One region of the Cytobacillus mangrovibacter genome, then DNA from elsewhere that is predicted to be linked to it. Evidence: riboswitches for the same ligand, from Rfam matches in the RefSeq annotation. Region 1 holds a riboswitch; each other region holds the start of a gene.

Region 1 (8,171 bases):
CACTCCTCACATCAAGGTTAATGGATGGTAAAGTATATTTGATCGCTAATAAATATCCTGATTACTGGCTGCTTCGAGAGAATCCAGAAATTGATATTCGCCCAAGATATTCAGACTCAGCTGGAAATTCAAAAATGCAGGCTGTTAATTACGATGAAATTCAATACTTTCCGGAATCTAAAGAAACCAATTTCACCAATATTGCTGTGATTGATTTAGAAAAGTCGACTTCTAAAATAGCTCTGTCAACGTATTTAGGCAGTGGAGATCAGTTATATATGTCAAAAAACAATCTTTATCTGGCTGTTACGAATTATATGCCACTAGCAATTGAGGGAGATCAATCGGTCAGTCCAGACACAACAATATATAAATTTACGGTGAACGGAATGGAAGTTGATTTTCATACCTCAAGTGAAATTTCTGGAACGGTATTAAACCAATTTTCAATGGACGAATATAATGGGAATTTCCGCATTGCTACAACAAAGGGCCAAGTTTGGGATGATTCAAGGCCTTCAGCCAATAACCTCTATATCCTGGATGAGAATTTAAAGCAGGTTGGACAGTTAGAGGATTTAGCAAGAGGGGAACGAATTTACTCAGCACGCTTCATGAATGATAGAATCTTCATTGTTACTTTCAAGGAAACTGACCCGCTCTTTGTCATTGATGGCTCAAATCCAAAACAGCCAAAGGTATTAGGAGAGTTGAAGATTCCTGGATTTAGCAACTATCTTCATCCATATGATGAAAATCATTTAATCGGGTTTGGTCATGACACTAAGGTAATACCTAATAAAGGCTCAAACAGTCAGCCGCTTATTTTCACAGACGGTGTGAAGCTTTCACTCTTTGACATTACAGATTTATCAAATCCAAAGGAAAAATTTACAGAAGTGATCGGCGGCAGGGGAACGTACTCCCAATTAAACTATGACCATAAGGCACTGCTCTTTGATAAAAAGAAAAACCTATTTGCTTTCCCGATAACTGTATATGAAAATGGAAAATCAACTAATGAAATGGAATGGGATTCAACCTTTGCCTTCCAAGGCGCTTATGTTTATAATATTGACCTTAAAAAGGGCTTTTCACTTCAATCTAAAGTATCCCATCACGACTCAAAGGCCATTTATGAGGAGTGGGAGTACAGCATTAATCGGATACTTTATATCGGTGATACGTTCTATGCATTATCTCCGAATAAAATTAGTTCCTATGAAATAAGCTCTTATAAGTTAAAAGGAGAATTAAGCTTAAAAAAATAAGTTTGAATTTTTAACACCAATTTTATAGGATATTATTTTTATTGAAGAAATCAGAAGATTGTTCCATAATTATCCTAAACAACCTCATTATTAACAGACTGGAGTAATCTATGAATCTAATTCTATATTTATTGGGCTCTTATTTCATCGGGAATATTTTAACTGCACACTTTCTAATAAAAATTCTTCATAAGGGAGAAATTCTTGGAGAGGGTTCAGGCAATCCGGGTGCGAGGAATGCAGGTCGTCTATATGGAAAAAAGGCATTTGTGCTTACTTTTCTTGGTGATGCCCTAAAAGGAGCGCTTGTCATTTTCATCGGTAAGATGCTCGAATTCTCTGAGCTAGAACAGCTGATCGGGTTGGCATTTGCCTTGGTCGGCCACATCAAACCCGTTCTTTTCCGATTTAAAGGTGGGAAAGGAGTTTCCACTTATATTGGTGGAGCGCTTGTGTTCGAGCCACTCTTAGCCATTGTAATTATTCTTGGCTTCTTAATAACGTATCCATTTACAAAAAGTTTTACCATTTCCGGACTTGGTTCTTTTTTGATTCTTCCAGTCGCTATCTACTTTCTTCATGATTCAATTTCAACAATGAGTGTATATATTATTCTCACGATTATTCTCCTATTGGCCCATTCCAAAAGCCTAATGGAGAAATGGAAAGCCTAACCCAAAATGATCGGGTTAGGCTTTTAACTTTTATTCGCTGTCCGGACTATTGACCATAATACCTGCAACTTGAGTCAATCGATCATAAAAAGCTTGTCCAGCAGGATTTTCATCTAAACCAATTTCATGAAATGCTTCTTTCATACATCGAAGCCAACAAGTTGCTCGTTTCGGCGTTACCTCGAAAGGAAGATGACGCTGCTGCATTGCAGGAGGTCCAAATTCTTCGCTATAAAGTGCCGGTCCTCCTGTAAATTGTGATAGAAACATACGCTGCTTCCTTTTAATATCTTCAATATCACCCTCAAATAAGGGACTTAAATCCTTATCTGCATATACGCGAGGATAAAAAGCATTCACTAGCTTTTCGATTGTCTCTGCTCCACCAATTCCAGAAAAAAGAGTATTCATTTTATAATCCATTTTCATCACCTACTATTGTCTATATTATTTAATAATAATTATAATGAATAACCTTAGAAAAAATAGTGATATATATCACGTTTTGTCACTCTAATTGGAAGTCTTTTGTAATCATTGGTATGATTATTTTATCTATACCATACTATTTTTTGTAGGAACATAAAGAGCATGGGAGGGTGTTTACGATGAACAAAGGATGTATAAAATGCGGGAGTTCTGATGCAGGCCAAAAAGAGGTGGCAATGACAGGGAATGGATTATCTAAAATGCTTGATCTCCAGCATAATAAATTTCTTGTTGTCTATTGCAAAAACTGTGGCTACTCAGAATTCTATAACAAGAAATCTTCAACAGCTGGAAATGTATTAGATTTCTTTTTCGGCGGTTAAGAATGTACGAAGCATTGCCAAAATCGGCAATGCTTTTCTAATCCTCATCAATATCCGTTAGGTTTTTGATATCAAGGGTGCTTTGTTCTTCAGACAAACTCCATTCAGGTATTGAGTTTATTACGATTGACTCAGTCGTATACGAACCGTTCATACTCTCTAATAATAAAGCCATATCAGGTATACTATTTTCAACATTCATCATCTGCACCTCCCAGTAGTAGGTTTTGTCTATATTTGGAAATTATACATATAAAGATGCTATATCTAAACTGAATAAGCACTCTTCCACTAACAAATCCTAAGTGCATATAGGATTGGAGGTATGTTTAAGATGAAAAAAGAAAAAGAAGTTGAATGTTTAGATGATAAGGATATCATGCATCATTTTATGTCAGAACAAATTGCCTATATATGTGTAGAGGAGGAGGAAGAACGAATGCGTGCTGAAGAGAATCAAACGAAAGGACAAGCAACATGAGAAAAAAGTACCTTTTAATGGTTCATCTTATTCTTCTTGTAAGCATCCTAGTTTCAGCAAATGCAGCTCAAGCATCGCCGCCATCCTATGCTAAATGGGGGCAATTAGCTGTTAAGACGGCCAAGGAAAAATATCCACGTGCGAATATTGTTGACTACTTGCATATTGGCAGGGAGGACAAGCCTCATTCAGCGATAGAAAAATTTAAACTTTGGGTAGACGATCAAGGGAAGGAGTTTGGACTGCTTATACAAATTGAGTTTGATCCAAAAAATGATCGGGTTATACAAGTAAATACTCAAAAAACGAACAACTAAAAATCCAATAAGCATCCGCTTAAAGAAGCGGATGCTTATTGGGGCAATTTAGACATTTACTTTGAAACTGGCAGCTGATAGCGCAGTGTTAAAATCCTTTAATAAATCTTCAGATGCCTCCAAACCAACAGAAAGACGAAGAAGACTGTTGCTAATTCCTCGTTTTTCACGTTCATGAATCGGCATCGCTGCATGGGACATTTTTACAGGATAAGAAAGAATGGACTCCACAGCACCAAGACTAACGGCAAACACAGGGATTTTTACTTTTGAAACAAATTCTCTTAATATCCTTTCATTCTCAAGCTCAAAAGAAAGGACAGCTCCTGCACCTTTTGCTTGCCTGCTTTGTAAAATATAATGTGGATGGTCTTCGAGTCCCGGATAGTATACCTTTTTGATTGCCGGATTCTTCTTTAAAGCTTCTGCAATTTGATTGGCTGATCGGATTGATTGTGAAAGTCTAACGTGCAGCGTTTTGATTCCCCGAAGAACAAGCCATGCATCCTGCACCCCAAGTACGGCTCCAAATGAATTTTGCAAAAATCCAATTTTATCTGCGAGTACCGGATCCTTCACCACAGTAATACCAGCAATAACATCACTATGACCGGATAGAAACTTCGTTGCACTATGCAGGACAACATCTGCTCCTAAAGTTAACGGCTTTTGTAATGCTGGCGTTAGGAATGTGTTATCAACGAAAGTTAAAGCCCCATGAGACTTGGCAATCGAGCTGATTGCTTCAATATCCGTTACTTTCAAAAGCGGATTGGATGGTGTCTCAACGTAAAAGACCTTTGTATTCGGACGAATGGCTTGCTTAACATCATCCAAATCAGTCATATCAACAAAGGTATGTTCAATGCCGTATCTTGAGAGCACTTCAGTAACGAAACGAAAGGTTCCCCCGTACACATCCTCTGTGATCACTACATGATCTCCTTTTGATAATAGCAGGAAAGCAGTTGATATGGCTGCCATGCCTGACGAAAACGCAAATCCTCTTGTTCCTTCCTCCATTTCAGCAATAATGGTTTCCAATGCTTCTCTTGTTGGATTTAAGCTTCGGCTATAATCATATTTCCCAAATGAATCGACACTGTATTGATGAAAGGTAGACGCATGTTGTATTGGAACACTTACTGCACCTGTTGCCTGATCTATTTTTTGACTATTATGGAGAAGCTTCGTCTGAAAACTCCATGATTCTATTTCACACATTGCAATCCCTCCATCTGAGCTTTAGTGAACGCATTCTCTAAATCATTTATTAAATCATCTACATTCTCTATTCCTACTGAGAAGCGCAATAAGCGGTTGCAGACACCTGTTTCCATTCGGATATGTTCAGAAATATCTGCATGTGTCTGGGTTGCAGGATATGTGATAAAACTTTCAACTCCGCCGAGGCTCTCGGCAAAAGTAATGAGGCTAAGATTTTGAAGGAACGGATTCACCCACCTTTCAGCTTTAATCCGGAATGAAATCATTCCGCCACGGCCTGGATAAAGGACATCGGTAACAGCTTCATGCTCAAATAAATATTGGAAAATTTCCTTTGCATTTCTCTCATGGCGTTCCATTCTTAAAGAGAGTGTTTTCATCCCTCGAATGAGAAGCCAAGAGTCGAACGGACTTAATACCGCACCTGAAGCATTATGATTAGTAGCTAATGATTCACAGATTTCCTTGCCCTTCGCAACAATTAGTCCTGCCAAAACATCATTATGGCCGCCTAAATATTTCGTTGCGCTATGGATAACAATATCTGCTCCAAGCTTTAACGGCTGCTGTAAAAGGGGAGTGAAAAAGGTATTATCAACAATGAGCAATAGTTGATGGCTTTTCGCAATAGAAGCAACCTCTTCAATATTAGTTTGCTCCATTAATGGGTTTGTTGGTGTCTCAATAAATATGGCTTTTGTCCGAGAAGTAATTTCCTTCTTTAGAACTTCAGCTGAAAGTGTTTGAACATATTTGCAGCTCAATCCCCATTTCTTACAGCCTTGTTCAAAAAGTCGATAGGTGCCGCCGTATAAATCCTTTGAAATGATAAATTCATCACCAGACTGAAAGTGAGAAAGGACGGTGAGAATGGCAGCCATCCCCGAACTGCATGCAAATCCTTGGTCACCATCTTCAAGCGCCGCAATTGCATTTTCAAGTATTTGCCTAGTTGGATTCCCAGTACGGATATAATCATATCCAGTTGACTGACCAATTCCTTCATGCCGATATGCAGTAGAAAAATAAACGGGTGGATTGACTGCTCCCGTTACTGATTCACTTCGATTGCCAATTTGGGCAAGGATCGTATCAAGCTTATGCATTATTTGCACTCCTTTTTAGTTTAAAAATAAAAAAAAGCCTTCTTTAAGAAGAAGACTTTTCATAAGCAAACTAGCCGTTCTTCTTATCTTTCAAGTTATTAAAACTTGTAGGAATTAGCACCTTATTAATCTCTTAGATTAATGGTTGCTGAGGTGTCTTCGGGCCTTACCCTCGACCTCTCTTGATAAGAAATCATTATTTAATTATTTCAAACTTTACAATATTCAAACCAATAAAGTCAACAATTATTTAATATAAGGCTCTTTTCTTAAGGCGGTTTTCTAAAAGATTGTTTTTTTTTTTTTTTTTTTTTGGAGAAAATTTCCATTTGCCAAAAATACTTGTTGATTGGAGCGGAAGGTGCGAGACTCCTGCGGGAGGAGTGGGACAGGTGAGACCCCACAGGAGCTATGCTCCGAGGAGGCTCAGCGCCCACCCCGCGGAAAGCGAGCATCCTGGAGCGGAAATCAACCTCTACCCACAAAAGATTAATATGCCATAATGTTTGCGAAAACAGCCAATAAATATAAATCCCTATAAATAAAGGGGAATAACACTTTTTTAATATAAGTTTTTTACGGATCATCTATCTGAAAACTTTTTTCACTATATTCGTATTAAAAACCTTTGAATAACAGTGTTTTACATGGTAGAATGGCTTTGAAAACGATTTATCCTCTGAAAAATATTATTATTCTAATAATTATCAACTATACTGATAGATGAGGATGAAAAGTTGAATAAAGATTTCACAACAAAATCAATTATGGAGGTCATTTTCCATGAAAAAGCCATTGAATGGCGAAAAGCCTTTTGCGGAAGGTTTTCATGGCCCGAACCTTGGCTATGTCATTGAATTATACGAAGCTTATTTAGAAAATCCCGAATCTGTTGATCCAGAAATGAGAGCCTATTTTGAATCTGCTGGTTCTCCCATTGTGGAAGAAGTAGAAAATAGAACGGAGATTGGTGGAGTTACACCCTCTTCGGGTCCATTAGAAAAAACATTAGCTGCCATTCGATTGGCAGACAACATCCGAACCTACGGACATATGGCTGCAGATATTTATCCATTAAATGATCATGAACCTGAAAAGAAACTATTTGAACTCTCGAATTACGGGTTAGTTGAAGAAGACTTATATGCCGTACCTGCAGGTGTCATTTGTACGGATGCGCCGATACCACTAAGAAACGGCCATGAAGCTATAAACTATTTAAAAAGCATGTACATGGATACGATTGCATTCGAATTTCATCATGTATATGATGCAAATGAAAAAAATTGGCTGCGTCGAAAAGTCGAATCAGGCAGCTTTAAAATTTCTCTTCAAAAGGAAGAAAAAACAAAACTTCTTAAAAGACTCACTGAAGTGGAGGAATTTGAGAAATTCCTTCATCGAACATTTGTTGGACAGAAGCGTTTTTCAATCGAAGGTCTCGATTCAATGGTTCCGCTGCTTGACGAAATTGTTGCAGAATCGGTTTCAAATGGTGCCAGAACAATTAATATTGGCATGGCCCATCGTGGACGTCTAAATGTTCTTGCCCATGTACTTGGGAAGCCTTACGAAATGATTTTTGCTGAATTCCAGCATGCGCCAAATAAAGAACTCGTTCCTTCAGAGGGTTCGATCGGAATCAGCTATGGATGGACAGGAGATGTTAAATACCATCTTGGACTTGATAAGCAGATTAAAGATGAGAATACGACGGTCACACGTCTAACATTAGCAAATAATCCAAGTCATCTGGAATTTGTCGGATCAGTTGTCGAAGGCTTTACACGTGCGGCTCAGGATGATCGATCATCAAAAGGGTATCCGAAAGAAAACCTTCGCTCAGCTTTGTCTATTATTATTCATGGGGATGCCGCATTCCCTGGACAGGGTATTGTCGCAGAAACATTAAACTTAGGACAGCTAAAAGGGTATAATACTGGGGGTTCCCTCCATATTATTGCCAATAATACAATTGGCTTTACAACTGAATCTCGTGATTCACGTTCAACTAGATATGCAAGTGATCTAGCAAAAGGGTATGAAATCCCAATCTTGCATGTGAATGCAGATGATCCGGAAAGCTGTATCGCAGCTGCAAGATTTGCTAGTGAATACCGAGAAAAGTTCCAAAAGGACTTCTTAATTGATCTCATTGGTTATCGCCGCTTTGGGCATAATGAGATGGATGAACCAATGACAACGAATCCATTGATGTATAAAATCATTAATGACCAGAAGACAGTTAAAGAACTTTATGGAAAGAAGCTTCTAAACCAGTCA
Region 2 (8,171 bases), on a different contig from region 1:
AGCATGTAAGGAAGTTAAACGATGCTCATCAGCCTTTACTCCATCTTGCATGAAATATTTCTGCAATAGATCACCATGTTCTCTTGAAGCTGTAAAGATATCTGTGAAAATAACACCTTTATCCTTAAGCTCTTTCGAAACAGATAGATACGATGGTCTATTATTTCGTTGAATATATAAATTTTGGTCCGCATCTTCTAGGTTAATCAATGTTTGTACTTCTTCAGGAAGTTCGTTTAAAGAAGTAAAGTCTTTGCTGTCTACCATATGTTTTTGGAACTGTGTCAAGTTCCATTTATTAATGTTTGTTTTATCTGGCTTTGGCATCGGCAGATTTTCAGCGTTTGCTAGTGCATTTAAACGAAGCTCTGTAAGCCATGCCGGCTCGCCCATTTCTTTTGAAAAGGAGCTCACATATTCCTTATCAAATGGTAACTTTGTTTCTGTTGACATAATGATCCTCCTAACAAATTACGCTTCTTGGCCAACTGTTTCGTCTTCAATACCGAGCTCTTTCTTAATCCAGTCATATCCTTCTGACTCTAAGCGTTGCGCAAGTTCAGGTCCGCCTGACTTCACAATGCGGCCTTGCATCATTACGTGAACATGGTCAGGAGTAATATAGTTTAATAGGCGTTGATAGTGAGTAATGATCAAGCAGCCAAAGTCTTCTCCGCGCATTTCATTAATCCCTTTTGAAACAACCTTTAATGCATCAATATCGAGACCAGAATCGATTTCATCCAAAATGGCAATCTTCGGTTCGATCATCATTAGCTGAAGAATTTCATTACGCTTCTTCTCTCCGCCTGAGAATCCTTCATTTAAATAGCGCTGTGCCATATCTTGATCCATTTCAAGGAAATCCATCTTTTTATCCATTTGACGGATGAATTTCATTAATGAAATTTCATTTCCTTCTTCAAGACGGCTATTGATTGCTGAACGTAAGAAGTCAGCATTTGTTACACCAGTAATTTCACTTGGATATTGCATAGCAAGGAAGAGGCCTGCACGTGCACGCTCATCAACTTCCATTTCCAGCACATCTGCTCCATCTAATGTAACGCTTCCGCTTGTTACTTCATATTTTGGGTGGCCCATGATTGCAGATGAAAGCGTTGACTTTCCTGTTCCGTTTGGCCCCATGATTGCATGGATTTCTCCACCTTTTATTTCAAGGTTTACACCTTTTAATATTTCTTTGTCTTCAATTGAAACATGAAGATCATTAATAGTTAATTTAGATCCTGCCATTACTATACCTCCATCAATAAAAGAAGATTTTATATTACGGCAATAACCGCAATCCTCTATTCTCACTTTATTCTCATTACAATCTTATAACAAATGAAATCTGTTAGCAACTCTTTCAGACCATTAACAAAACTTTTATGCATATTTCAATTAGTGTATGAAAATCACACTTTTTTACTGACCGATATTGTTATATCTTCATAATCATTTACTTAATTATTCTTACCACAATAATTTCTTTTATGTAGTTAAATTAAACATACTTGTATAGAGAAAGCTGTTTTCGCAAATATTGTTACTATTGAGGACGTAGTTGGTAGAGGTTGATTTGCGCTCCAGGTACTCGCTTTCCGCGGGGTGGGCGGTGAGCCTCCTCGGAGCATCCGCTCCTGCGGGGTCTCACCTGTCCCACACTTCCCGCAGGAGTCTCGCACCTTCCGCTCCAATCAACCAATTTTTTTTGTAAATAGTTTTTCATACATGTTATTCAAAAGTAACAATCTTTTAAAAACGAGCTTACTTATAAAAAAAAGAGAAATCAGTTTAGATAAGCTGATTTCCCCACTTTCTTCATTAATATATTGTTTTAAGACTAGGAATGGATTTTTTTCTCTAGGGTAGCAACCATTTGCTGACATTTGACATATTCTTCTTGACGTCTTTTTTCGACTTCCATTCGAACGTCATGTTTTCTGCAATAAGTTTCATATCCAACACCATGCGCTCCATGCATTGCTTTTTCCATATCGCTTGTGTAATTCAACTGTAGCTGGTTAATAAAAACCAATCCTTTCGTCAGTGCGATTTTATTTCACGTTCAAATTTTACCACCGTCACAGCCGTCATACAATGACGAAATTCGCAGAAATTAAATGCAGAAAATTGAAATATCGTGGGTAAAACGCTTTCATTCACGTCATTCTTATAATTAGTGCAGATTCCTCCAAATAGAAAAAGCAGACACCATTAGGAGCCTGCTTTTTCTATTTAAATTATTCAGATACAGGTACAACTGCACCTTTGTATTTTTCAAGGATGAAATCTTGAATTTCTTTCGAACGAAGAACTTCCACAAGTGTCTTAATTGAATCTTTTGTTTCGTCCCCTTTACGAACAGTAATGATATTCGCATATGGTGATTCATTCGCCTCAATGGCAATTGAATCTTCAATCGGATTAAGACCCGCATCGATTGCATAGTTCGAGTTAATAACTACTACATCGCCTTCATTATTATTGAAAATTTGTGTTAAAAGTTTTGGCTCATAGTTTGCATCAAAATCGACATTCTTTGGATTTTCAACGACATCTTCAAGTGTTGCTTTTGTTTTATCAATACCGTCTTTTAACTTAATTAAGCCTTCTTTTTCTAAAATGGATAAAATACGTCCATGCTCAGCTACTGAGTTGCTTAAGATAATATGTGCACCTTCTGGAAGATCAGCAATTGAATCATATTCTTTCGAGTATACAGCCATTGGTTCAATATGAATTCCACCAGCATTAACAAAGTCATAACCATTTTCTTCAATTTGAAGCTCAAGGTAAGGAATATGTTGGAAATAGTTTGCATCCAATTCTTTTGATTCTAATGCTTTGTTCGGAAGGATGTAATCTTGGAATGTAACGATTTCTAATTCAATTCCTTTTTCAGCTAAAATTGGTTTAGCTTCTTCAAGAATTTCAGCATGCGGAACATTTGAAGCACCTACTGTTAGTTTAGAAGATTCTCCACTTTCATTTCCTTCACTTGCCGCACCATTTTCACTGCCTTTTTCGTCTGATGTTCCACATGCAGCAAGGAAAAGAGTAATTGCTAATGCGAATACAAATGGTAATAATTTTTTCATTTTTGACCTCTCCTTATCGTTTATCTAATTTTGTTGTTATGAAATCACCAATAAATTGAATGATAAATACAATGACAAGAATAATAATTGTAGCCATTAAGGTAACATCGTCTCTGCTTCTTTGGAAGCCTTCAAGAAAGGCAAGATTCCCAAGACCCCCTGCACCAATAACACCAGCCATCGCTGTATAGCCTACTAACGCGATCGCGGTTACAGTAATACCTGATACAAGAGCAGGCATTGATTCCGGTAAGAGAACTTTCCAGATGATTGTGCTTGTTTTTGCCCCCATTGATTTAGCCGCTTCAATGACACCTTTATCAATTTCTCTTAACCCGATTTCAACCATTCGAGCATAAAAAGGAGCAGCGCCAATAATTAAAGCTGGGAGTGCCGCATTTTCCCCAATCATTGTGCCCATTAAAAATGTCGTAAATGGGATAAGGAGAACGATTAATATAATGAAGGGAATCGATCTGAAAATATTAACGAACGCCCCAATGATTTTATTAATTATTCCATTCTCCCATATATTCCCTTTAGATGTTAGGAAAAGTAATAATCCCATTACTGCACCAAGGATAAAAGTAGCTATTACTGAAATACTTGTCATATAAAGGGTCTCAACCGTAGCATCCCACATTTTCTCCCAGTTCACATTTGGAAACCATTCATTAAGCATTTGAGATCACCTCCACTCCAACTTGCTGGGAATGGATAAATTTCATCGCTTTATCTAGCTCTTCTGTCTCACCATCAAGATGAATGAATAATGTGCCATAAGAACCATTTTGAGTTTGCGATATTTTTCCTTGAAGAATATTAACCGTCACCTGAAAATTCCGAATAATATTCGTAATAAGCGGCTGTTCTGCTGACTCTCCAACAAAGCCTAATTGCACGACACGACCATGAGGATATAAGTCAAGCAAGTGTTCAATTGTTTCTCTAGTTTCCTCAGGTTCAGTGACTTGCTGTACGAAACGTTTTGTGATTAATTCTTGTGGATTTTTAAATACTTCTAGAACTGGTCCAAGTTCAACTACTCTACCTTCTTCCATCACAGCAACACGATGGCAGATTTTTCGAATCACATGCATTTCGTGTGTAATTAACACAATCGTCAATCCTAAACGATCATTAATATCTACAAGTAAATCGAGAATCGAGTCCGTAGTTTGTGGGTCTAAAGCGGATGTTGCTTCATCACATAATAATACTTTTGGATTATTAGCTAGTGCTCGAGCAATCCCAACCCGTTGCTTCTGCCCACCACTGAGCTGTGATGGATAGGCATCCTCTCTTCCATCAAGACCAACAAGCTTGATTAATTCATCTACTCGTTTAGCTCTTTCTCTTTTTGACACACCTGCAATCTCAAGCGGAAATGAGATATTTTGTCTAACAGTCCTTGACCAAAGTAAATTGAAGTGCTGAAAGATCATGCTAATTTCTTGGCGAGCCTTTCTTAACTGGCTGCCTTTTATTTTAGACACTTCATTATTTGCAACAACTACTGTTCCTTCGGTTGGTATTTCAAGACCATTCAACATTCGAATTAATGTACTTTTCCCTGCTCCACTGTAACCAATGACACCAAAAATTTCGCCATCATTAATTTCGATATTAACATCATCAACTGCTTTTACTTGACCTTGTTTGGAAGGATAAATCTTTTGGATATTTTTTATTGAGATCATCGTCATGTTGCACCCTCTTTAAATCCGATTTTCCATATCAATTTAGAAGACTTTTAAAATAGACAGTACCTATTCAGTATTTGCCTCTAAGCACTTAACATTCAAAGAAAACAGAAAATGCCCTTCTGACATGAGCAGAAAGGCATAAATTAATTATTGTCCTTTCTCTCATCTCCCAAAGCAAACATCGCTTTGTGTGAATTGGCACCATTTCATTTTCATGACGGTTGCCGGGCTTCAAAGGGCACTTCCCTCCACCTCTCTTGATAAGAGCTTAACATCTATATTCAATTAACACTTTAAATTAATTAAGTAATTTGTCTACGCTAGATATCGTATCACGGAAATAATAAGGGTGTCAACGGAAAAAAGTTAATATTTTAGTATTTTTAAGAATAGTATATTTACTTCAATCAAACAGCTTGATTTAAGCATTGGCTGTAAGAGAAGTAATTCCAGTCGCTGCTTCAATGGCTTGTTCTAAGTCATCAATTAGATCCTCTGCATTCTCAATTCCAACCGAAATCCGAATCAAGTCTTCAGGTACACCAGCAGACTTTAATCCTTCTGCATCTAACTGCTGATGTGTTGTACTAGCAGGATGAATAATCAAACTCTTGGCATCTCCTACATTTGCAACATGTGCCCAAAGCTCAAGATTATTAATTAGCTTCGCCCCAGCCACTCTTCCTCCAGCAATCCCAAAGACGACGACAGAACCAGCCCCTTTAGATAAATACTTATCAACCAATGGTTTATCCGGATGATTCTCATTCCCTGGATAGAGAATCCAATGAATGGCAGGATGGGCTTCCAGATACTTGATAATTTTTTTTGTATTGGCTACATGCTCTTTCATTCTTACATGTAGTGTTTCTAATCCAAGTGTAAATTGGAATGCATTTTGAGGACTTAAAGCAGGTCCTAAATCTCTTAAAAGCTGGACTCTAGCTTTCGTAATATAGGCGACAGGGCCTAGAGCCTCGCTATATACGAGATCATGGTAACTTGAATCTGGCTCTGTAAATCCAGGGAATTTAGGAGAATTCCAATCGAATTTCCCACCGTCTACAATGATTCCCCCCATTGTCGTCCCATTGCCTAACAGCCATTTCGTTGCCGAGTGGATGACAATATCTGCACCATGTTCAATCGGTCTGCAAAGATAAGGTGTAGCAAATGTATTATCGATTAGCAGCGGAATTCCATTTTCATGGGCGATGTCTGCAACTTTTTCAATATCTAGCACCTTTAAGCTCGGATTCCCAATCGTTTCCGCAAACACAGCTTTTGTTTTCTCTGTAATGGCCGCACGGAAATTTTCCGGATTCTCTGGATCTACAAACGTTACATGAATCCCATATTTAGGGAGTGTTACTGCAAACAGATTATAGGTTCCTCCATACAGATTAGAAGCAGCAACAATTTCATCGCCTGATTGTGCAAGATTTAGAATGGCTAAAGTAATCGCAGCCATTCCGCTGGCAACTGCTAATGCACCAACCCCGCCTTCTAATAAAGCTACTCTGTCCTCAAAAACAGTCACTGTTGGATTGTGGATTCTAGTATAAATATAGCCTGCTTCCTTTAAACCAAAAAGATTAGCGGCATGTTCAGTATTCTTGAATTGGTATGCATTATTTTGGTAAATAGGTACAGCTCTCGCACCTGTTAAAGGATCAGCCTGTAGCCCTCCATGTACGCCAAGTGTTTCAAATCGATAGTTCTTTTGCTTTTCACTCATTTCTTTTCTCTCCTTTTTTATGTGTATTAGTCAAAAAACACCTTATTCAAAAAGAAGAGCTGAAAAAACCCTCTTCACAAGAAGAGGGTTTTAATCATCTCTTCTTATCTTCCAGAGCAGTTATGCTCTGCTGGAATTAGCACCGTGTAAATTACCGGTTGCCGGGCTTCGTCGGGCCAGTCCCTCCGCCTCTCTTGATAAGAATATTCAATTTTTTCACTTAAATTATTAATTTTGATATTAACACACTATAAAAAGAAAGGTCAAGATGGTTTTTTAAATTTTAAAAATATTTAATCGGAATGCCTTTTTGAGAGAATAAATAGAGATTCTAGAAATAGAATTCTTCTAAATGTAGACTTAACAGTAAGTTTTCTTGCCTTCATAGCACTTCTTAATCGCTCTTCCCCAATCAATACCGAATGAATACTTTCTTCTGTGCCAGATATAGTCACATCATAACTTTCATCATGATAGGGTGAAGAAATCAATATAGCCCCATCCCGAAACATGATTGGCACTTTATCCTTCCCTGTCTCCATACATAAAGAAAAAGAAACATCTTTTAATAGACAGGATATATGCCCTTTTCTCTTAACCTCTTCAATAAATGCAGCAGCCATTTCTTCCATGTCCTCACCCCAGGAATACGTTCAAAGTGATTCGCACCATTCTCTAACTGATAAGATTCTGATGTCTTACCATACTATTTCCGCAAATGATTGAACAATCCTGCATGATTCGTTCGACATTGACTGGAGAACATTTCCTGAGAAATATGTCGTTTCCCTGCAACTCTAGCCTACTTTTGCCGTAGAAATAGCAGGTTTTGTCTTATTATAGTTTCGGAACACAATATAGAAGTACACAGAACCGATCATATAGAGAGAAGCAGTAATCGTAAACACAAGCGCATAACCCCAATATGCCCCATACTTAATGACAATTCCCGTAGATACTGGTCCCATAAAAGCCCATCCAAGATTAAAGACCATCTGATTGACTGAGTTGGCCAATCCCCTCATAGAGTCTCCAACCTTTGACATCATAAGTGACATTTGAATCGGATTCCCTGCATTCATCAGTGCTTGTCGGAATAGAAAGCCAATCGCTGCCAGCCAAAGATTTTCTGTATAAGCAGTCAGGAGCAGAAATGGCAATGAGGCTAGCTGAAGGATAACGACAGCCTTTACCTCTCCCACTTTTCGAACAACCATAGGGCCTATAATCATAGCAAAAGCGGTAGCTGCCTGCCCCATAGAGATAATAAATCCAATCGCTGAATTTGATGCATAGAAACGATCAGCAAAATACAAATTCAGATAAGGAATAACCAAGCCTGCGCCTACACCAATAAGCAGCTGTGCAAATGCAAACAGGAGAATGATTTTGAGACTTTCGTTTTTATGTAAAAGTTCTTTTAAAGAAATACGTTTCTTTACTTGACTCATTTCTCTTGAGACTAATTTTTCCTGAAAGCGAATAATCGGAACAATCCCAATGAGAAAGATAAGACTTCCAATTAGAAGCGTAAAACGAATACTATTCAATTCCGAAGTAAATAGAGAAAAGAGGTCTGTTAATATCCCTCCACCTAAGTTGCCGATTACATTTGCCCCT
Region 3 (8,171 bases), on a different contig from region 1:
ACGAAAAGATCTACTTCATTACACCTTCAGCAATTTCTGTATTGACGAGCGTCTTATAATCCACTCGCTTAGGCAGTTCGCCAGCTTCTTCCATCACATCTTGCAGGTTATTCCAGCCTTCTTCATCTAAAAGAGGATCAGTGGCGAAGGAACCTTGACTTTTATAGCGATCAACAACCATTTCAATTGTCTCTATATCTGTGTTGTCAAAATAGCCTTTAATGGAATCGGCAATTTCTTTTGCACTATGTGTTTCCACCCATTGCTGTGCCTTATAAATAGCTCTAGTAAACTTTTCAACGGTTTCTTTGTCATCGTTAATTGTACTTTCTTTTGTCATAAACGTTGTGTAAGGAAGATTTCCTGATTCCTCACCGAAAGAGGCGACAATATACCCTTTGCCTTCTTGCTCAAAAACACTAGCAGTTGGTTCGAAAAGCTGGACAAATTCTCCTGTACCAGATGCAAAGGCTGGTGCAATATTAGCGAAATCAACATTTTGAATTAAATTTAGATCTTGATGCGGGTCAATTCCATGTTTTTTCAGAACGAATTCTCCTACCATTTGCGGCATACCACCTTTACGCTGCCCAAGGAAGGTTACTCCTTCAAGTTGATCCCATGAGAAGTTTTCAATCTTCTCTCGGGAAACGAGGAATGTCCCATCTGTCTGTGTAAGTGCAGCAAAGTTGATAACAGGGTCATTTGATCCCTGCGTATACACGTAAATGGATGTTTCGGACCCAACTAGTGCAAAGTCTATACTATCTGACAAAAGTGCTGTCATAGTTTTGTCTCCACCAGCAGTTGTCGTAAGCTCCACATTAAGCCCTTCTTCTTCAAAAAATCCTTTCTCAATAGCTACATATTGCGGTGCATAGAAAATGGATCTTGTTACTTCACCAATTCGAATGTTTTGGACGTCATCTTTTCCACAAGCTGCTAGGGGAATAATAATAATGACAATTAGAAGCAGGGAAAAAGAAACCTTTAGCCACTTTTTCATCCATAAGACCTCCCTTATTCACAATAAATTCTAGCTTCAAAGCCTACCATATCGTATGAAGGTGCAAAAAATGTGTGAATGCCTATATATAATTTTTTTCGCAGATCTTTCGTTTTAGGTTAAGCTAAAATAAAATGGCAAATGGATGAGAAAGGAGATGAACGAAAGTTGGAGCAAATCATACATAAGGAAAGATTTCCATCGCCGAATCCCAGCATTGAGTTATCAATCGTTACATATTACTCTGGTGATTTAAAAGTGAAAGGACTATTAGCTGAACCAAAAGATAATGAAAGTTATGACGGTTTTCTTTACTTGCGTGGAGGAATCAAAAATGTGGGCAAGGTTAGGCCAGGCCGGATTGTGCAGTTTGCATCAGAGGGGTTTATCGTGTTTGCACCCTTTTATAGAGGGAACCAAGGGGGAGAAGGACATGAGGACTTTGCAGGAGAGGATCGAGAGGATGCTTATTCTGCTTTTAAGCTTCTTCAAACCCATTCGCGGGTCAAGGACATTCATGTTTTTGGCTTTTCCAGAGGAGGGGTGATGGCGTTATTAACAGCTATTCATTATCCAGAGACAAAATCTGTTGTCACATGGGGGGGAGTCAGTGATATGTCTCTTACTTATGTTGAAAGATTAGATTTACGGAGAATGATGAAGCGAGTAATTGGGGGAACACCAACGAAATTTCCAGAGCGGTATGAATATCGAACACCACTTTATGAAATAGAAAAGCTTCAAGCCCCAGTATTAATTATCCACGGAGAAAAGGATGAAAATGTTTCAGTTGAGCATGCCTATCGGCTTGAAAAGAGATTAAATACACTAAATCGAAAGATAGAAAGCTGGTACTTCCAAGATTACACTCATTATTTTCCGCCTGTGGTTAACAGGAAGATTGTACAAGATTTAACGAAATGGATGAAAAGACAATAAAAAGGAATGGCCATTATGGACCATTCCTTTAATCGGGGATGAAGCTTAATTTTAAACAACGATATTATGAGTTATATTAAGCGGTGGGGCCGCCTTTTTCTTCTATTTCGGCTGGGACGTTCGCAAATTTCTTGAAGTTTGCACGGAATTTAGCAGCTAATTCCTTTGCTTTTTCTTCATAAGCTTCTTGATTTTCCCAAGTTTTGTTTGGCTGAAGTACTTCATCAGGTACTCCAGGTACATGTAAAGGAATTTCAAGACCGAAAATTTCATCTTTAATTGTCTCTACATTGTTTAATTCACCTTCAAGTGCAGATTGAACCATTGCACGAGTGTATGGAAGCTTCATACGGTTTCCTACACCATATTCGCCGCCAGTCCATCCAGTATTTACTAGATATACTTTCGCGTTATGCTCATCAATTTTCTTTCCAAGCATTTCTGCATATTCTGTTGCAGCACGAGGTAAGAATGGTGAACCGAAGCATGTTGAGAATGTTGCTTCTGGTGAAGTCACACCGCGCTCAGTTCCTGCAAGCTTAGATGTATAGCCGCTTAAGAAATGGTACATGGCTTGTTCTTTTGTTAATTTAGAGATTGGAGGCAGAACGCCAAAAGCGTCAGCTGTTAAGAAAACTATTGTATTCGGGTGCCCAGCAATACTCGGATCAACAATATTATCTATTGCTTGTAGAGGGTAAGCTGCACGTGTGTTTTCAGTTAATGTATTATCATCATAGTCAGCAATACGGCTATCTTTATTGATCACAACATTTTCTAGTACAGCACCAAAACGAATAGCATCGAAAATTTGTGGCTCTTTTTCGCGTGTTAAGTTAATACATTTCGCATAGCAGCCGCCTTCGATATTAAATACGCCGTTTGGAGACCAGCCATGCTCATCATCACCAATTAAACGACGATTTGGATCAGCTGATAAGGTTGTTTTGCCTGTTCCAGAAAGACCGAAGAATAAAGCAACATCACCTTCTAAGCCGACGTTTGCTGAACAATGCATCGGTAGAATGCCGTTTTCAGGCAGTAAATAATTCATAATGGAGAAAATTGATTTCTTAATTTCTCCAGCATATTCAGTACCGCCGATTAAAACCGTACGCTTCTCAAATGAAATAATAATAAATGTTTCAGTAAGAGTCCCGTCCACAGCAGGATTTGCTTTAAAGTTCGGTGCAGAAATAACAGTAAACTCTGCATGATGATCTAATAAGTCTTCATCTGTAGGTCGGATGAAAAGCTGGTGAGCAAACAAGTTATGCCAAGCATACTCATTAATAACTTGAATAGGCAATCGGTGTTTTTTATCAGCACCTGCAAAACCTTTAAATACAAATACTTCATCTTTTTCTTGTAGATAGTTTAATACTTTATCATATAAATTAGAGAAGACTTCCTCAGAAATTGGCTGATTCACATTACCCCAGTCAACTGTATGAATAGTAGACGCTTCTTTCACAATGTACTTATCCTTAGGAGAACGACCTGTATATTTACCAGTAGTAGCAGCAACAGCACCGGTTGATGTAAGGGATCCTTCGTTTCGATTTAAAACCTTTTCAACAAGTTGAGGAACTGATAACTGAATTTGAATATTATTGCCGTTAAGTAACTCGGTTAATTTATTTGGGATACTAACAGAATTCATCTGATGAATACCTTCCTTTATCCAGTATTATTTTTTTGAAAGTGATTACATCTCTTGATTAGTATAACACATTGAGATAATTAGTCTATACTATTGAAGGAATTAATCTTTAAAAATTGCAATTGTCACAATTGGGACAAGCCGCTTTCGCAGATTAAATATTTCCTTCTTATTATATATTCTCAATCGATTTGTTAAACTGATTAGTTGAACAAGGATGATTTATTTGATAACTCTTGAATTGTACGATGGAATGTGTAAGTAATGCAAGAAAACTTAGTATAAGTTAGAAAAGAAATCAATAATTTTATTCATATATTTATTGACGTTAATCATTCTATACGTTATGATTTTACCTTGAACGGATACTCTCTTATCCCGAGCTGGCGGAGGGACAGGCCCAATGAAGCCCAGCAACCTGTTAAAGTTTTTTTTGACAAAGGTGCTAACCTGACGCAAGGACGAAGGTGCCTTGAACGATAAGAGTGAAAGGCGCGAATCGATTTGCTTTCAACCTTTTCACATATGGAAGGGTTTTTTTTGTGCAAATTGGGTGGACGGCTTTTGGAATGCATTTTTAATGTGAGTTTTTCTAGTGCTGTATTTAAATGGTTTAGGGCATGATAATAAAAACTCCATGTTTATTTCATACTACTTAGGGAATGAGTTCCGTATCAATTAGATTGCTTTGGATGAAGTAATCTTGCCCATTATATATATAAGGAGGAATTCAGATGTCAAAAAAAGCTCGTTTGTTTACTTCTGAATCAGTTACTGAAGGACATCCGGATAAAATTTGTGATCAAATTTCTGATGCAATTTTGGATGCTATTTTAGAAAAAGATGCGAATGCTCGTGTTGCGGCGGAAACGTCAGTAACAACAGGTCTCGTTTTAGTTGCTGGTGAAATTACTACTTCTACATATGTAGATATTCCAAAGATTGTACGTGAAACGGTGAAAGAGATTGGCTACACGCGTGCTAAATACGGTTTCGATGCGGAAACTTGTGCAGTATTAACATCTATAGATGAGCAATCTGCTGATATTGCAATGGGTGTTGACCAAGCGCTTGAAGCACGTGAGGGAAAAATGAGTGATGAAGAAATCGAAGCGATCGGTGCGGGAGACCAAGGTTTAATGTTTGGTTATGCTTGTAACGAAACAAAAGAGCTTATGCCATTACCGATTTCATTAGCACATAAATTATCTCGCCGTTTGGCTGAAGTACGTAAAGAAGATATCCTTCCTTACCTGCGTCCAGATGGAAAAACACAAGTAACAGTTGAGTATGATGAAAATGATAAGCCGGTTCGTATCGACACGATCGTTATTTCTACTCAACATCACCCAGAAATTAGCCTTGAGCAAATTCAGCGCAATCTGAAGGAACATGTTATTAATCCTGTTGTTCCGAAAGAGTTGATTGATGAAAATACAAAGTATTTCATTAACCCAACAGGTCGTTTCGTTATTGGTGGACCTCAAGGGGATGCTGGTCTAACTGGCCGTAAGATTATTGTTGATACGTACGGTGGATATGCTCGCCATGGCGGTGGTGCATTCTCTGGTAAGGATCCTACAAAAGTAGACCGTTCTGCTGCTTATGCTGCACGTTATGTGGCTAAGAATATTGTTGCAGCCGAGTTAGCTGAGAAAGTAGAAGTACAGCTTGCTTATGCAATCGGTGTGGCACAGCCTGTTTCAATTTCTGTTGATACATTCGGTACTGGAAAAGTAAGTGAAGACGTATTGGTTGAACTTGTTCGCAAGCATTTTGACCTTCGTCCAGCTGGAATTATCAATATGCTTAACCTTCGCCGCCCAATTTACAAGCAAACAGCTGCTTACGGACATTTTGGACGTACAGATGTGGATCTTCCTTGGGAACGTACAGATAAAGCAGAAGTATTACGTGCAGAGGCACTGAACTAATAGTACAGCGTAAAAAAGGAGTTGCATGTTTATCATGCAGCTCCTTTCTTTGGTTAAAAGGGAATAATTATGTTTATCTTGGGAAATTTAATACAATATCTTCCTTTTACTTTTGAACTGATTTATAATATTGTCCTTTTTCTGCATACTCTCTGCTAATTCGTTCCATCTCTTCAATGTCTTCTGGGGTTAGTGCACGGACTACTTTTGCAGGTCTGCCAAATGCAAGTGTAAACGGAGGGATTTTTTTCCCCCGGGGAATAAGGCTGCCTGCACCGATAAATGCTCCTTCTCCAATTTCTGCTTCATCAAGAATAATCGAGCCCATGCCAATAAGCGCTTTTTTACGAATAATGCAGCTATGTAGAATGACCTGGTGGCCAATCGTGACTTCGTCTTCAAGAATTAATGGATTATTGGGGCTTTGATGAAGAACAGAATTATCCTGGATATTGACCTTTTTTCCGATAATAGTTGGTGCAATATCCCCTCTTATTACAGTATTAAACCACACACTGGATTCTTCCCCAATTTCTACATCTCCTGTAATCGTGGTAAAATCAGCAATAAAGGCTGAATCAGCAATCCTTGGAAATTTATCTTTATATGGATAGATCATTTGTAATGCTCCTTATTTAAGTAGTGTAAATACATTCTAACATACGAGTATGGAAAGGGTGTACAGATGATTTTAACGGTACAAATGGAGTAATAAGTGTGATGAAATTCTGTTTCTAAGCTATAATTTATATAAAATGGAGATTGCGCTTCAACATAAGGTTTAGGGGGAAGAACGATGTGGAAATGGGAAGCTGAAGGAGAGGCTAAAGGAGTCATTGTGATGGTGCATGGTGCAATGGAGCATCATCGCCGCTATGGGTGGCTTATAGAAAAATGGCGATTATCAGGTTTTCATGTCATTATGGGGGATCTTCCAGGCCAAGGGATGACAACAAGATCGCGCAGAGGTCATATTGATTCATTTGATGAGTATCTTATTGAGGTGAAAGAATGGGTTCAAGCAGCCTATCAATTTCATTTACCTGTTTTTCTTTTAGGACATAGTATGGGTGGCTTGATTTCGATTCGATTGCTTCAGGAAGAAAGCTTGGAATTAGCAGGAGTGATTCTTTCTTCACCATGTCTTGGATTGATCAAAAAGCCTTCAAAAATAATCGATATTCTTTCACTTGGATTAAATGTAATTGTCCCTAGCCTTCGAATGGATTCAGGGATAACAGTCGAGATGGCAACTAGTAATCAAGATGTTCGAAATGCGGATGCAAATGATACATTATATGTAAAGAAAGTATCTGTCAGATGGTATCGTGAACTAATGGATGCAATGAAGCTTGGATTTGAAAAGCTTAATAAAATACAAGATGTTCCGCTGCTTGTGATGCAAGGAGGGGAAGATTTGATTGTTAATAAAAAAACAGTAACAGAATGGTTCAATCTCGCCCCTTTTTCAGAAAAGCGCTTTAAAGAATGGCCGAAATGCTATCATGAGATATTTAATGAACCAGATCGAGAAGATATATTTGAATATGCAAAGGATTTTGTTAATAGCCAAGTAAAGGCAATCGGCTATATTGAGAAATAAGAAGAAATTGTCTAGCTCCAGCGCCTACCCCCGACGTACAGGATGTACTAGTGTCGACAATGCGACAGGACGTCGCGCTTTTGTCGACCTCGAGGTCACAAGCCAATCTGTCAAGAAGGTTAAAGAACAACCTTCTTGACAGCTTGTCTTGTGCTTGTCGGGGGTGATCAAGGCGCTTGCGCATTTCGTTAAGGAGTGACTATATGAACGTTCCTTCTATGCCTATTAGTTTGATGTCAAAAGTATATCGAAGGATTTTGCCGCTTGTTCATAAGGAATTAAACTATTGGAAAGATAGAGCAGAGGCTATTCCAGATCCGGAATTGAGAAAGCAGGCATTGGCAAGTATAGAGCATAAAACTTTCCATTGTGAAGGTGGTTCGATTATGGCTTTAATGGCGAAGGAGCAATACCCCTTAGCCATTAAGTTCATTGTTGCTTACCAAACAATTAGCGATTACTTAGATAATTTATGTGACCGCAGCACCTCTCTCAATCCGGAAGACTTTGCAGCACTTCATGAGGCTATGTCAGATGCACTATCACTTGATGCGAAGCCGAAGAACTACTATCGGTTTCGTACGGAACAGAATGATGACAGCTACCTGGCAGACCTTGCGGCTACCTGCAGGAATGTCCTTTTAGAAATTCGGGACTATGAAAAAATAAAGAGCTACCTGTTAGAGCTATGTCACTATTATTGTGATTTGCAAATCCATAAGCATGTGAAAGTCGATGAACGAGTACCTCGTTTGCAGGATTGGTTTCATCAATATAAAGAGAGAATACCTGAAATGGAATGGTATGAGTTTTCTGCTTGTTCTGGCTCAACATTAGGGATCTTTTGCCTTATTTCCTATGCAATGAGGGATGATTTTGAAATTGACTATGCCGAAAATATCCGCAATGGCTATTTTCCATACATACAGGGACTGCATATTCTTTTGGATTATTTCATTGACCAGGAAGAAGATCGGGCAGGTGGCGATTTAAACTTTTGTTTCTATTATGAGAACGAAGAAAAGC
Region 4 (8,171 bases), on a different contig from region 1:
GCCTTTTTATTAATCAAACAGGCGTTGAAATGCTCGGCTTAAAGAAAAAACGCGAGATTGTTGGCAGACCCATCTACGATTTTATCCATCCAGGTGATCATAACCGATTTAAGCAGCGCGAGATGAATAAGGAATCCGTTGGGCCGATTGAAAAAAGATTTATTCGTATGGACGGAGAAGTTATTGATGTAGAGCTGAAAACAATCCCTACTATTTATCAGGATCGTCCCGCCATTCATATGATTATCAGAGATATAAGCGAACAAAAGCAGACAAAAAACCTCATTATTAATTCGGAAAAGCTGACAATTGCTGGGCAATTGGCTGCAGGCATTGCACATGAAGTAAGAAACCCGCTTACTGCAATCAAGGGGTTCTTTCAGATGATGGAGAATGATTTAAAAGAGAATAAGATGTATTTTGATGTTATCTCTTCAGAAATCAATCGGATTGAAACCATTCTGAATGAATTATTGGTGCTCGCTAGACCTCAAGAAGTTAAATTTGAGAAAAAGAATATTGAGGTAATTATCAATCATGTGATCACTCTACTCAAAACACAGTCTAATTTAAATAGCATCGAAATAATAATGAGCATTGAACCTAATTTACCGCTTATCAATTGTAATGAAAACCAATTAAAACAAGTGTTTATCAACTTCTTGAAAAATGCAATTGAAGCGATGACTCAAGGCGGCAGCATTATGATTGACATTCGCAAACAATATGCAGATAGACTTGTTATTCGAATCATCGATCAAGGTTCAGGCATTCCCATACATTTATTAAACAAAATTGGTGAACCCTTTTTCACAACCAAAGAGCAAGGGACAGGCTTGGGCATCATGATTTGCAAAAATATTATTGATGAGCATCAGGGGGAAATTAATATTGACAGCTCATCGAACGGAACAAAGGTAGAGATCTGCTTACCTTTTTCTTGAGTACCTTTTCCTAGTTGAAATAAATCCCCATTTATATAGAAAAAGCACAGCATGGTTGCTGCGCTTTTTTTTGCATATTTTATAATTATTAATCCTTTTTTGCAAATGTACTTGGCATCACAACAGCAACAACTTCTCCACGGGCACAAACGGCATCCTCAGCAAATACTTCCACATCTATTTTCCACTTCTTCGGATGAATTTCTGTGATTGCTCCAACCGCTTTTAATGCTACACCTTCTGGAGTTGGTTTGACAAAGTCTACCTTTAACGATGCTGTTACAAATCGAGGTGGCTCTGCACCATCCCCTACTTCATGGCCATTTTTGCGATGAAGTGCTAATGCCGCTGACCCAGTTCCGTGGCAATCGATTAACGACGCAATCAGTCCGCCATAGACGAAGCCTGGAATTGCTTTATGCTCCTCATTTGGTGTATAAATGGTCAATGTTTGTTCCCCGTGCCAGCCTGTCCGAAAATGATGACCCTCTTCATTCAGACGTCCACACCCATAGCACCAGGCAAAGTCATCTGGGTAAATATCCTGAACTGCATGTACTACTTTTTCCTCCATTATACTACCCCCTTTTTTGAATAGTATAACATATCAAACTCATTTTACTTTTTTAAATTTTGGATAACCTATTAGAATAGCAATCACTCCACAAATCCCAATTAAGAAAGGATAATAGGAAAATGGAAGAATACTCATAGGAGAAATACTAGCAACCCCTGCAGCTACTAATATTTGCGCTCCATAAGGAATCAGCCCTTGCACACAACAGGAAAAGATATCTAATAAACTAGCTGATTTACGAGGGTCAATCCCATATTGATCAGCAATATTTTTCGCTAATGGCCCCGCAATCAAAATCGAAATCGTGTTATTAGCCGTTGATAAATCAGTTAATCCAACAAGCCCGGCAATGCCAAACTCTGCGCCTTTTTTCGACTTAATGTTTCTCGTAACAATGTGGAGCAAGAAATCAATTCCGCCATTATGTCTAATAAGTTCTACCATGCCTGCAATCAGAATAGCTAAGAATGAAATTTCATACATACCTGCCATTCCCTCTCCTATCGTTTGAACCAAAGTCATGAATTGGTAGCTTCCATCCATTAAGCCTACGATCCCAGCCAGTCCAATCCCTAAAGCAAGAACAAGAAAGACATTGATGCCAATTAACGCAAAGATGATCACTAAAACATATGGAAGAATCTTCACCCATTGATAGGATTGCTGCATCACTTCAGCATTCTCTCCCATTGTTATTGCCCCTAGAATTACACATGTCACAATAGCAGCAGGCAAAACAATCCAGAAATTCACTTTGAATTTGTCCCTCATTTGCGTATTCTGTGAACGAACGGCAGTAATGGTCGTATCTGATATAAAGGAAAGATTATCACCAAACATTGACCCGCCAATTACAACTGCCATTGCAAGTGCCATTGAAATATCCGTTTGCTCACTAATCCCGACTCCAATCGGGGCTAGTGCAACAATGGTCCCCACTGATGTCCCCATCGATAAAGAAATAAAGCAGCCAATAATAAACAATCCGACCATGAGGAAATTCTGAGGGATAATGGACATGGCGAAATTCACTGTAGAATCAACAGCCCCCATCCCTTTTGCCACCTCTGAAAACGCACCAGCCAAAAGGAAAATCAAAACCATTAACATGACATTCGAGTTTCCAGCACCCTTACAAAAAAGATCTACTTTAGAGTTAAGCGTTTCCTTACGATTCATCGCTAAAGCAACCACACATGAAATGGTAATCGCAACAATGACTGGAAACTTATAAAAGTCACCTGTTACAACACCTGTACCGATAAATAGAATTAAAAATACAACGAATGGCAGCAATGCCATTGGATTCCCTTTTTTACCTACTTCCATAAAATACACCCCCGAAAAATAATCGATCAAAGAGGCCATTTAGCCTTGTTCTGAACACAACAAAAAGACCCCTTCTTATAAAAACAAGAAGAGGCCTTATAAACGAATCTATAAAACACTCTTCTTATCTTTCAAGCATCTTATGCTTGCTGGATTTGGCACAGCAACTCATTCCTCCTGAGTTCCGCTGCCGAGATATCATTGGGCCAGTCCCTCCATCTCTCTTGATAAGAAGATATTCAATTACTAGCATTTGAATAAATAACAGATTATAGATTACAGTAAATCTCCTGTTCATGCAATAGTAATTTTTGGGCGAGGAAGTAGATGAACTAGGGCTTCCACTTATTTCATAAACCACACAATTTGTATGAAATGAATTATAATAGAAGAATAGATTGACCTTATGACAGGAGGATTCATAATGGCCAAGAATAAAAACCAAATCAATAAAGCCAAAGAAGAGATTCTTGCTGGAAGTAGAGAATCAGCAGCAGCAATAGCTATGGAAACTAGGAGAAGACCACAAATCTCACTCCCCTTTTTAGGGAAGTTCTTTACATTGAAAGTTTTGTTCATTGTAATGATCATATTTTTAATAGGGAGTTTGGGTGCCTTTACTTATATAAAACTATTTACTGGAAGCACATACAAAAGTGAAACAGTGAATATTGTTGAAGGGGTTCAAGAATTAGCCACATTAGCTACCGCTCAAGCAGTTGTTACGACAATTATAAAAGAAGAAGATAATAAGCTCTTTAATAAAGAAATTAGTGTTAATTTACCTGGTACGAAAAGAACAGTATTATTAATTGTCCCAGCAACCGTACTAGCTGGGGTTGATCTACAATCTATTACAAATGAAAGTATCATCGTTGATGAGGAAAACAAGGAAATTTCCTTAACCATTCCTCATGCAACATTCATCCAAGATCCTGCTATTCAAATGGATAAAGTGCAAACATACTCAGAGGGCGGCCTATTTAGAGGTGAAGTAAAATGGGACGAGGGTTTTGATCTTGCTGCTAAAGCACAAAATGGAATTATGGAGGAAGCTGCTGATTTAGACCTATTAACTAAAGCTGAAGATCATGCCGTCAATGTCTTAAATAATTTCTTTAGCCAGCTTGGCTATCAAGCTCATATCGACTTTAAATAAAGCATCGAGTATTTCATGCGATAATTGACTTTTCATCCAAAAAGCAACGAATCTATTTCTCTAGTGATTCGTTGCTTTTTCCTTTGCTTCCTATTATTCCTCAGCTAGAGCACGGCCTACTGCTCGGCCAGAGAAAAGACAACCGCCAAGAAAGGTCCCTTCTAATGCCCGATAGCCATGTAGTCCACCGCCTCCAAAGCCAGAAACCTCGCCAGCTGCATAGAGCCCTTGGATCACCTTGCTAGAAGAATCTAATACCCGTCCCGATAAATCCGTTTGTAATCCACCCAAGGTTTTGCGGCTGACAATATTCAATCGAACTGCAATAAGAGGGCCATTTTTCTTATCAAGAATTTTATGCGGGGCAGCTACTCGAATGAGTTTATCGCCTATATATTGACGTGCACCGCGAAGGGCTGTTATTTGTAGATCCTTCGTAAATTTATTATCCATTTCACGATCCCGTGCTTGTATTTGCCGTTCAATATTCTCAAGATCCAACAGCCTTTCTTCCGTTAAATCATTCATCCCTTTAACAAGATCCGCTATGTTATCAGCAATAACAAAATCCTCTCCTTTGTCCATAAATGCTTGGACAGGGGCCGGTGCCCCAGGCAAAACGCGGGACAAGACTTTCTTAATACTTTTCCCTGTTAGATCAGGGTTTTGCTCTGAACCAGAAAGAGCAAATTCACGTTCAATCATTTTCTGCGTCAAAATGAACCATGAATAGCTATAGCCTGTCCTTTGTATCGCCTCTAGTGTTCCTAATGTATCAAATCCAGGGAAATTAGGAGCAGGAAAACGTCTCCCTTCCGCATCAAGCCAAATCGACGACGGACCAGGGAGAATTCGAATTCCATGCTTATTCCAAATGGGATCCCAGTTCTTTATTCCTTCGGTGTAATGCCACATGCGGTCACGGTTTACGATCCGCCCACCCGCTTCCTCAGTGATTGCCAACATTCGCCCATCTACATGTGCAGGTACACCAGAAAGCATATGTTTAGGCGGCTTACCGAGGCGGCTTGGCCAATTTTTGCGGATAAGGTCATGATTCCCTCCAATTCCGCCACTAGTTACAACTACTGCCTTTGCATGATATTCAAAATCCCCGATTACCTCTCTAGAACTTGCTTCTCCCCGCGCTGCTGTGCTCGGAACAAGTATAGACCCTTTTACACCAATAATTGCATCTCCGCTCTCAATAAGTTGATCTACCTGGTGCCGAGGAAGATATGTAACCAATCCGTTTTTCAGATGCTCCCGTACACGGCGTTCGAATGGTTCGACAAGTCCAGGGCCAGTCCCCCATACAATATGGAATCGAGGGACTGAGTTTCCATGCCCCTCAGCCAAGTAGCCACCCCTCTCCGCCCATCCGACAACTGGGAAAAAGCGTACCCCCATTTCATGAAGCCAAGCACGCTTCTCCCCTGCTGCAAATGAAACATAAGCTTCCGCCCACCTTCTCCCCCAATAATCCTCATCATCTTCTCTATCAAAACCGGCTGAACCCATCCAGTCTTGCCATGCTAATTCCTTTGAATCCTTAATGCCTAAACGCCGCTGCTCTGGTGAATCAACTAAAAATAGTCCACCAAAGGACCACCAAGCCTGTCCACCAAGTGACGCTTCTGGTTCCTGGTCTAAAAGCAGAACCCGTTTTCCTGCATTTGCAACCTCGACCGTTGCTACCAGCCCAGCAAGGCCTGCCCCTACCACGATTACATCAAATTCCATTAATGATCGCACCCCTTGTCTCTTTTAATCGTATATTTATCCAGTATCCGTTTCATCTATCATTTTTTTCATTTCTTTCTTCTTGATCTCCCTTTCTATTATATTAACTGATTTTTCATAAAATTCATAAACGTAAATTCTAACCATTCAATGCTACTAGATTTTTATTTCACTTATCTCTAATGGTATAATTTTCATGATTAGAATAGATAAAAAAGCCTTTTAATTGGAGTGACTAACAGTTGGAAACAAAGAAAGCATTACCCATACTTTTTGCTATTATGTTCCTTGTCATGGTGGGTTTTGGAATCATCATTCCTGTCATGCCTTTTTATGCGCAAGAAATCGGTGCTTCCCCCACACAATTAGGTCTATTAATGGCTGTTTATTCTTTAATGCAGCTTCTCTTCGCTCCCATGTGGGGACGTATTTCTGATCGAATTGGACGGAAGCCTGTTATCATGATCGGGATCTTAGGACTTGCTCTCTCTTTCTTTCTTATGGCCATCTCTACACAGCTTTGGATGTTATTTGCTGCAAGAATAATTGGTGGGGTATTGTCTTCTGCGAATATGCCGACTGTTATGGCATATGTAGCAGATATTACATCAGAGGAAGACCGCTCTAAGGGAATGGGAGTTATTGGAGCAGCTACTGGTCTTGGATTTATTTTTGGACCAGCAATTGGCGGTGTATTCTCCCAAACAAATTTAAACATTCCTTTTTATGTTGCAGGTATTTCATCTCTATTTACATTCACGCTAGTGATGTTCGTTCTGAAAGAATCATTAACCATTGAAAATAGAAACAGTCAGTTAAAGAAGAAAGCCTCTCTACTAGCAGCATTCAATGGGCCTGTTTCTATTTTGTTTATTTTACAGTTATTTGTTTCTTTATCCTTGTCTGGCCTTGAAGCAACCTTTGCTTACTTTGCCTCTGAAAAAGCAGATTTAGGTGCTGCTAAGCTCGGCTATATTTTTATGATTATGGGATTCGCTTCAGCCATTGTACAAGGCGGATTGGTTGGAAGATTGACCAAAAGGCTTGGTGAGGGATTTGTCATTCAACTAGGAATTATTATTTCGGCAATCGGCTTCGTACTGATTCTATTTATTAATAGCTTTACGACCGCAGCCTTATTTTTAACGATATTCGGCATTGGCAATGGATTCATTCGGCCAAGTGTTTCCTCCCTGTTAACAAAACAATCAGCAGCCGGACATGGAAGCACCACTGGACTTTTGTCTTCTTTCGATTCACTTGGCAGAATCGTTGGGCCGCCATTAGGCGGGTGGCTCTTTACGATTGCAATCGGGGGACCTTATTATTTTGGAATCGTATTGTCTATTGTTGCATTGCTTTTATTCCAGGTATATAAAGTGAAGGGTAAGGTGGCTGTAGCAAACTAGTACTGTCTAGTGGCTCCTTTTGCTATTTACTCTGATTTTAGTCGTCATGAATGTCTCATGACGACCAATTTTGGTTCACTTTTTCTTTTTGGGCTTTATAAAAGAACACTCCTGCAAATTTATATTGACCTGCGATTAGTTTCCGTTATAATAAAAGTGAGTAATCACTCATTTTGATGTTTGAGGAGGTTTACAGATGGGTTCAACAATCGTCATTAAAGATGTAAGCAAAAGCTTTGGCAAAAAAGAGGTTTTAAACAACATTAATTTAACTATGGAGCCTGGACAAATTTATGGTCTAATTGGACCTTCTGGTTCAGGGAAAACAACATTGGTAAAAATCATTGTAGGGATGGATCGCCCTTCACAAGGTCATGTACAAGTATTAGACACACCTGTACCCAACTTGAAATTACTGCAAAATATTGGTTATATGGCTCAGGCAGATGCACTATATCCTGATTTAACAGGAGAAGAAAACCTTGCCTTTTTTGCTTCCCTATTTGAGTTAAAAAAGGATGTCAAAAAAAAGCGAATTGCTTACGCATCAGAATTAGTAAATCTCACAACCCATTTGAAGAAAAAAGTTCAAGACTATTCAGGTGGAATGAAACGGCGTCTCTCCCTTGCAGTCGCCTTAATTCAAGATCCACAAGTTCTCATATTAGATGAACCGACTGTTGGAATTGATCCTGCATTAAGACAATCCATTTGGGCTGAGATACAGCGTTTGAAAACGACAGGGAAAACAATTGTAGTGACTACCCATGTAATGGATGAAGCAGAAAGATGTGACCGTCTTGCTATGGTAAGGGACGGAGAAATCATCACTAGTGGCTCTCCTGCTGAGCTGAAGAAGCAATTTGCGATTACAAGTTTAGAGGAAGTCTTTTTGAAAGCTGGGGGAAATAAGCAATGAAAATACTAGCATTAGTCAAACGGATCTGTCACCAAATGCTGCGTGATAAACGAACACTTGCTTTGATGATGGTAGCTCCATTAATTATTCT

What was found. Region 1 has a riboswitch for S-adenosylmethionine ahead of ACFYKT_RS00265 (methionine biosynthesis PLP-dependent protein). Riboswitches for the same ligand answer to the same signal wherever they lie in the genome.
Region 2: it holds a riboswitch for S-adenosylmethionine, as region 1 does, so the genes downstream of both, ACFYKT_RS09935 (O-acetylhomoserine aminocarboxypropyltransferase/cysteine synthase family protein) here and ACFYKT_RS00265 (methionine biosynthesis PLP-dependent protein) in region 1, are expected to answer to the same signal.
Region 3: it holds a riboswitch for S-adenosylmethionine, as region 1 does, so the genes downstream of both, metK (methionine adenosyltransferase) here and ACFYKT_RS00265 (methionine biosynthesis PLP-dependent protein) in region 1, are expected to answer to the same signal.
Region 4: it holds a riboswitch for S-adenosylmethionine, as region 1 does, so the genes downstream of both, ACFYKT_RS15640 (Na+/H+ antiporter NhaC family protein) here and ACFYKT_RS00265 (methionine biosynthesis PLP-dependent protein) in region 1, are expected to answer to the same signal.

Annotation. Positions count from the first base shown of each region.
Region 1 covers NZ_JBIACJ010000001.1:41,100-49,270, forward strand. The annotation lists gene ACFYKT_RS00225 (beta-propeller domain-containing protein) at 1-1,271, shown strand, start outside; gene ACFYKT_RS00230 (glycerol-3-phosphate acyltransferase) at 1,382-1,945, shown strand; gene ACFYKT_RS00235 (globin domain-containing protein) at 1,976-2,368, opposite strand; gene ACFYKT_RS00240 (zinc ribbon domain-containing protein) at 2,554-2,757, shown strand; gene ACFYKT_RS00245 (hypothetical protein) at 2,795-2,962, opposite strand; gene ACFYKT_RS00250 (hypothetical protein) at 3,083-3,238, shown strand; gene ACFYKT_RS00255 (DUF3889 domain-containing protein) at 3,235-3,555, shown strand; gene metC (cystathionine beta-lyase) at 3,604-4,779, opposite strand; gene ACFYKT_RS00265 (methionine biosynthesis PLP-dependent protein) at 4,767-5,888, opposite strand; SAM riboswitch class I at 5,969-6,080, opposite strand; gene ACFYKT_RS00270 (2-oxoglutarate dehydrogenase E1 component) at 6,672-8,171, shown strand, end outside.
Region 2 covers NZ_JBIACJ010000004.1:285,170-293,340, reverse strand. The annotation lists gene sufD (Fe-S cluster assembly protein SufD) at 1-453, opposite strand, end outside; gene sufC (Fe-S cluster assembly ATPase SufC) at 472-1,257, opposite strand; gene ACFYKT_RS09950 (MetQ/NlpA family ABC transporter substrate-binding protein) at 2,250-3,107, opposite strand; gene ACFYKT_RS09945 (methionine ABC transporter permease) at 3,121-3,789, opposite strand; gene ACFYKT_RS09940 (methionine ABC transporter ATP-binding protein) at 3,782-4,807, opposite strand; SAM riboswitch class I at 4,973-5,080, opposite strand; gene ACFYKT_RS09935 (O-acetylhomoserine aminocarboxypropyltransferase/cysteine synthase family protein) at 5,235-6,551, opposite strand; SAM riboswitch class I at 6,653-6,755, opposite strand; gene ACFYKT_RS09930 (SCP2 sterol-binding domain-containing protein) at 6,845-7,183, opposite strand; gene ACFYKT_RS09925 (MFS transporter) at 7,349-8,171, opposite strand, start outside.
Region 3 covers NZ_JBIACJ010000011.1:36,415-44,585, forward strand. The annotation lists gene ACFYKT_RS17795 (ABC transporter substrate-binding protein) at 11-1,006, opposite strand; gene ACFYKT_RS17800 (alpha/beta hydrolase family protein) at 1,175-1,945, shown strand; gene pckA (phosphoenolpyruvate carboxykinase (ATP)) at 2,022-3,608, opposite strand; SAM riboswitch class I at 3,979-4,094, shown strand; gene metK (methionine adenosyltransferase) at 4,343-5,542, shown strand; gene ACFYKT_RS17815 (gamma carbonic anhydrase) at 5,649-6,161, opposite strand; gene ACFYKT_RS17820 (alpha/beta hydrolase) at 6,339-7,145, shown strand; gene ACFYKT_RS17825 (tetraprenyl-beta-curcumene synthase family protein) at 7,349-8,171, shown strand, end outside.
Region 4 covers NZ_JBIACJ010000008.1:148,725-156,895, reverse strand. The annotation lists gene ACFYKT_RS15650 (PAS domain S-box protein) at 1-944, shown strand, start outside; gene ACFYKT_RS15645 (PaaI family thioesterase) at 1,033-1,518, opposite strand; gene ACFYKT_RS15640 (Na+/H+ antiporter NhaC family protein) at 1,558-2,850, opposite strand; SAM riboswitch class I at 2,972-3,084, opposite strand; gene ACFYKT_RS15635 (DUF4230 domain-containing protein) at 3,275-4,009, shown strand; gene ACFYKT_RS15630 (FAD-binding dehydrogenase) at 4,103-5,752, opposite strand; gene ACFYKT_RS15625 (MFS transporter) at 5,995-7,161, shown strand; gene ACFYKT_RS15620 (ABC transporter ATP-binding protein) at 7,358-8,080, shown strand; gene ACFYKT_RS15615 (ABC transporter permease) at 8,077-8,171, shown strand, end outside.